DNA from 2 places in the Mucilaginibacter sp. PAMB04168 genome. Region 2 is predicted to be linked to the other one. Evidence: riboswitches for the same ligand, from Rfam matches in the RefSeq annotation. Region 2 holds a riboswitch; the other holds the start of a gene.
The links. Region 2 has a riboswitch for fluoride ahead of ABDD94_RS18755 (voltage-gated chloride channel family protein). Riboswitches for the same ligand answer to the same signal wherever they lie in the genome.
Positions count from the first base shown of each region.

Region 1: linked by a shared signal. The riboswitch ahead of eno (phosphopyruvate hydratase) and the one ahead of ABDD94_RS18755 (voltage-gated chloride channel family protein) in region 2 are both predicted to bind fluoride.

Region 1 covers NZ_CP155079.2:710,837-714,047, reverse strand. The annotation lists gene ABDD94_RS03045 (zincin-like metallopeptidase domain-containing protein) at 1-868, shown strand, start outside; gene ABDD94_RS03040 (hypothetical protein) at 912-1,088, opposite strand; fluoride riboswitch at 1,298-1,363, shown strand; gene eno (phosphopyruvate hydratase) at 1,541-2,818, shown strand; gene ABDD94_RS03030 (voltage-gated chloride channel family protein) at 2,833-3,211, shown strand, end outside.
Region 2 covers NZ_CP155079.2:4,443,542-4,446,752, forward strand. The annotation lists gene ABDD94_RS18745 (TlpA disulfide reductase family protein) at 1-895, shown strand, start outside; gene ABDD94_RS18750 (hypothetical protein) at 986-1,261, shown strand; fluoride riboswitch at 1,339-1,405, shown strand; gene ABDD94_RS18755 (voltage-gated chloride channel family protein) at 1,433-2,758, shown strand; gene ABDD94_RS18760 (SGNH/GDSL hydrolase family protein) at 2,920-3,211, opposite strand, start outside.

The sequences.
Region 1 (3,211 bases), 1.6 Mb from region 2:
GATCGAACAAATGGAAAGCGGCAACATCGTGTGGCGTTGCAGCTGGAACCAGGTCGGCTTCCCGATGAACGTAACGACCGGGATCAGCTACCGGGGCTGGAATGTCTTCTGGCTCAATTTCCACACGATGCTGAAGGGCTACAGCCTGCCGTATTACATCACCTTCAAACAGGCACAGGACTTAGGTGGCACCATTAAGAAAGGCGAGAAAGGCACAAAGATCACCTACTGGGCCAGCATTAAGGTCAAAGGATTGGATGATGATGCAGCAAAGCAATTAACCGACGGTGACAGCGCTGCACAACAGACACGTATGGTGCCCAAGGTACATACCGTGTTTAACATCGACCAGACCGAGGGCATTGAGTTTCCAAAGGTCGAAGCCTTGTTCAGGTCAGATGCCGAGGAGATAGCCGCTTGTGAGCAGATCATTCAAGAGATGCCCAACAGGCCACGATTGAACCTCAACGGCCAATACCCGGTTTATTATCCGCTGAAAGACCTGGTAGCCGTGCCGGACATCGCCCGATTTGACAGCAGCGAGGAATACTACTGTGCCTTGTTTCACGAACTGGCGCATAGCACGGGGCATGAAAGCCGTTTACGCCGTAAAGAGATCACCCATCCCAACAAATACGGTAGTGAGGCTTATTCGAGGGAAGAACTTACGGCTGAACTGACCGCTGCATTTCTATGCGCCATTACCGGGATACAACAGCAAACCATCCAGAACAGTGCCGCTTACCTGCAAGGCTGGCTGAAAGCGTTGAAGAATGATAAGACCTTGATCCTGAAAGCAGCAGGACAAGCGCAGAAAGCAGCTGATTACATGATGGGAGTAGTTCATCAGCCGCAATCGGAAGGTTAGGAAAAGCCCTTAGGGGCTTTTCTTTTTTGCAATCAAAGATCTTCTACCGCCGGTTCAGTACACTGGCTGCTTTAAGCAAATAACGAAATTCCGCATAATTTACTTTCAGGTTGAGCCTGGTCAGCAGAAATTCTGCACGCATATTCAGCATGTTCTCCTCCAGTTGGCGGTCAAAGTGAATCGTGATCGCGGTTTCAGCAAGCGCATCTCCAATGACCATTTTTAACGATCACCTGTTTGAGGATGCCCCCTCTTTTTATATCATGCGATAATATTCCGTGAAAAAAGGGGGATGCTATATTTCTAAGCCTATGATTATATCCCTGTCAAATTCAAATCGATTGGTTACCGGCAGTGGGATACCGCGTTACTTAGGCGCAAAATAAAAACGATCATTTTTTTAAAAACAAATGGTTTGTTATTTGTTATGATCTAAACGGAAATGGTGTCTTCCGTTCAAAATAACCGCCTCGTGCTGATGACGCCTACAATTATAGCATAGATAAAACCTTGCAGGTTTTGTCGTGAACATTATTGTAGGTGAATGATCAGCGATACACAAATCCCTTTTCTATTCCGTCTCGTATCTAGTCAGGTCACCTCCCTGCTCATTGTTCCGGCATTAGTTCATGGTTTTATCCATACGATTTAAACTTTTAAAAACAACATAAAATGAACATCAAGAACATTATGGCCAGGGAAGTTTTGGATTCAAGAGGTAATCCGACCGTTGAAGCGGAGATCACTCTAGAAGATGGATCCACAGCAAGGGGAATCTCACCATCGGGTGCCAGCACTGGTGAGAAAGAAGCGGTGGAACTACGCGACGGCGACAAAAGCCGCTATCAGGGCAAGGGCGTTGAAAAAGCAGTAGCTGGAATCAATCAGGAAGTTAAGCGCACGGTTATCGGCTCTGCATTTGCGGATCAGGCAGCCTTTGACAAAATGCTGATCGACCTGGACGGAACACCTAATAAGGCTCGGTTAGGCGCTAACGCCATTCTGGCCGCTTCCATCGCCTTTGCGCGGGTCAACGCTGTATCCAAAAAGATTCCCCTTTACCGTCAGCTTATCGAGCGCGATACCTATGTGATGCCGGTCCCATGCATGAACGTGATCAACGGTGGTCGGCATGCGGACAATAACCTGGATTTTCAGGAATTCATGATCGCCCCGCACCATGCGCCGAACTTTAAAGAAAGTATCCGCATGGGAGAAGAGGTATTCCATACATTGAAAAAGCTATTATCTGACAAAGGCTATTATACCGGTGTGGGCGATGAAGGTGGTTTTGCGCCCAACCTCCGCTCTAATGAAGAGGCCATCGAAGTGATCCTGCAAGCTATTCAGAAAGCCGGATACAAACCCGGCGAGGATATCTCTGTTTGCCTGGACCCGGCTACCAGTGAAATGTGGGATAATGGTCATTACAAAATGTACAAAAGTGACCAGCAGCGTTATACCTCGGAAGAGATGGTCGATCTATGGGCAAAATGGATCCGAACCTATCCTATCGTGCTTTTAGAAGACGGTTTGGGCGAAAATGACTGGGATGGCTGGAAGATCATGACCGATCAGCTGGGCAGCGAAGTGGAATTGGTCGGCGACGATATCTTTTGCACGAACCCTTCGATCATTCAGGAAGGCATCGATCGTGGTATCGGGAACAGCGTATTGATCAAGCTTAATCAGATAGGCACGGTATCAGAGACCTTACAAGCTGTAGCATTGGCGCAGCAGAACGGCTACCATTGTTTCATCTCCCACCGAAGCGGTGAAACCGAGGACACGACCATCGCTGACCTGGTGGTAGCCACCAATGCCGGGCATATTAAAACGGGAAGTGGCTGCCGCTCGGAGCGGGTCTCCAAATTTAATCAGCTTTTACGCATTGAACAGGAACTGGGTAGCAAGGCCCGTTTTGCAGGGATCGAAACTTTTAAACGGTAGCAGCAGATCAGGATATGAAAGCCCTTATCACCTCGGAGCGCTACCGGATCGTTAAAGAACTGATCAGGTGGAGCTTGCTTATACTTCCGGTAGCTGTCGCTATCGGAAGTATGGTCGCCTTGTTTCTATGGATACTGGACCTGGCCATCATTTACCGGTTCCATCATCCCTGGCTTCTATTTTTGCTCCCGCTGGCCGGGGTACTGATCCACTTGATCTATCGCTCGGTCGGCAGATCTTCTGAAAAAGGCAATAACCTGATCATGGATGAGATACATGAACCAGGCGGGGGCGTGCCACCGCAAATGTCACCGATCATTCTATTGACCACGGTATTGACACACTTGTTCGGTGGTTCTGCCGGTCGTGAAGGTACCGCGGTACAGATCGGCG
Region 2 (3,211 bases):
AGCAGGTTTTAAAGGTTTTAAGCCAGATGATGACGTACTGAGCTTTTACCTGGAAAAAGGCAATATATACATTGCGGGAGCCGACTCCATCTCCAACACGCAAATTACGGGTTCAGCCATAAATGCCGATAACGAGCAATTGAGTACAGCCATGGCTCCCATATACCTAAAAGGGCAACAACTGCAGGCCGAGCAGCGCGCAGCCACGGCCGACATGCAACGTTCGGCCGTTTATCAGAATACTTTGCAAGATAAGTTTCAAGCTATTCAAAAAGAGCGGGAGGCCGCGCTCAGAACATTCATTATTGCGCATCCCGACAGTTATTTAAGCCTGATGGCCTTAAGCTCAATGGGTGGGCCATCGGCAGATTTGTCTGTTATTGAGCCTTTGTACAACAACCTGGCAACAAAGCTTAAAGAAACCGATGCAGGCAAAAAACTGCAACAGTCGTTTGTTGGGTTAAGGGCAACGGCCATAGGTGTTACAGCACCCGATTTTACCCAGCCAGATACCGCCGGAAACCCGATTAAGTTATCATCTTTAAGGGGCAAATACGTACTGCTCGATTTTTGGTCATCCAACTGCGAACCTTGCCTGCAGAGTTACCCAAACCTAGTTAGGGTTTATGAAAAGTATTACAAAAAGTTCACCGTTCTGGGCGTATCGCTTGATAAAGCCACTTATAAAACAGCCTGGTTAAATGCCATCAAGCAAAATAATTTAGATTGGACCCAGGTGAGTGATTTTAAAGAATGGAACAATGAAGCAGCAATGCTGTATTATGTGAACGCCATACCGCAAAACTTTTTGATTGATCCTGATGGCAAGATTGTAGGCAAAAACCTTCGCGGCGCAGCGTTAGAAGGCAAGTTAATTGAACTGTTGTTGAAGTAGTTTTTAACTGTCCGTAACGCAAACCGCATACATTACTGCAAACATTCTCTTTTTAAATTGCTTACGTTATTATCACAAAACTTAAGCGCAATGACCTTTGAAGAAGCTGAAATATTACTAGACGAAAACCGGCACTTAATAGGCGAAGAACATAACGGTTTAACGATACAGGAAATCTTGATTGTTCCATTCCCGGTTGATTACGACAGCCTGACGGCTGACTTATTGCGATTAAAAGACCTGGAGCCGTACATGCCCGATACCACTTACCCTGATTACGTTTTTATGGCAGTACATGATCTGGAAAACTGGTCGGTAGGTTCACCCTTGCCTGTTCAGGAACTACCTTACCTACCAAAACCATAAGTATAACTTCTATCTATTTAGCTCCTTCTTCAAGTTAACTACTTGAGATAAGTAAGGCAATTTTATACATTTGCGTTATACCAAAAGGTGATGGTGCTCCACCTAATTGAACCGCTTGCAAAAGCTGATGACGCCTGCCCGGTAAATTGTAATTTATGGCACTGCAGGTTTATGTATAAACTTTTTTCTTCCAGGCATTATTCGGCCTTACAGTATTTACTCCGTTGGACGATCGTAACTATTCCGGTGGCCGTAGCTGTGGGCAGCATGGTTGCCCTATTTTTGTGGCTGCTTAACTGGAGCATTCATTATCGTTTTGCACATACCTGGCTTTTATATCTACTGCCTTTTGCGGGTATTGCTATTCATTTTTTGTATAAGCTTTACGGTCAGTCTGCTGAAAAGGGCAATAACCTGATTATTGACCAAATACACGAGCCGGGAGCCGGTATTCCTAAGCGCATGGCTCCACTTATTTTGGCAACCACCGTAATTACGCACTTGTTTGGCGGATCGGCCGGGCGCGAAGGCACTGCCGTACAGATAGGCGGCAGCATAGCGCACTGGATTGGCAGCTTGTTTAAACTCAGCGCTAAAGACTTGCGCATTGTGCTTACGGCAGGCGTAGCAGCGGGCTTTGGTGCCGTGTTTGGTACGCCGCTGGCAGGAACTATATTCGCCATGGAAGTAGTTACCATAGGCCGCATTCAATACAATGCGCTTATCCCCTGCCTTATAGCCGGTTTAATAGGTGATGCTACTGTAGCAGCCTGGGGCGTGCAGCATACCACCTACCATATTCGATATTTAACCACAGGCCAAACCATTTATGGCCATCACATAGCCGTTAACTTTTGGTTGCTTGTAAAAGTTATAGTTTCATCCGTATTTTTTGGATTAGCGGCTTATGCTTTTGCCAAAGCCACACATGGGATTAAAACGATAGCCAACAACTTCATTAAAACAGGCTGGATGATTCCGGCTGTGGGCGGCATAATCATTATCTTGCTCACGCTCCTCTTAGGTAAGCCCGATTATTTAAGCTTGGGGGTAGAACCCGAATACCCCGGCGCAGTAACCATTGTATCGGCCTTTGAGCAAGGTGGGGCACACTTTTTTAGCTGGTTGTGGAAACTTATCTATACCGCCATTACACTTGGCACCGGCTTTAAGGGTGGCGAAGTTACCCCTCTTTTTTACATTGGCGCCACGTTGGGCAATACCCTTGCCAATATATTTAATGCACCTGAGAGCTTGTTTGCAGCTTTAGGCTTTATAGCTGTTTTTGCCGGCGCATCAAACACCCCGTTGGCCTGCACCATAATGGGTATTGAGCTATTTGGCAGCCAGCACGCCCTGCTTTTTGCGGTGGCCTGCTTTACCGCCTATTTTTTTAGCGGCGATACAGGCATCTACAGCGCACAACGTAAAGGCGTGGAAAAATATAGTGTGGATGGAAGTGACAGATTAATGAACGGATTTTTCAAGAAGAACTAAGTTCATCGCCAAAATCAAAATTTATAAAATTAGGAACTGGCAAATACTTTTTAATCCTATTTTATATATATAAGGAGCGATAGCCAAGTGGTAGTCTCTTAGGTATGATGTACAAATACATTTTAAATAAGACTTTCTGTTACTGCTCGAAACACTGAGCGCTATTTAACCTGCAAATTCTTTGCTACCTCGTTAACCAGCATATCTACCCATAACATATACATTCTACCCGACGGATGTAAACCATCGCTAGCAACCAGCGTAGGGTCGGCAATGGCCTGGCGTGATATAGGCGTAATATTAGTATAGCTTACGCCCGCTTTGTCGCTTTCTTCCTTGTTAATGGCATTGTAAGCATTAATTTCTTTGGCTATCTGGGTCCTATCACGCCCCTGGCCAAAAGGCGTAACACCCCAGTCAGGAATGGAAATTACAAATACACGCTTTTTATTG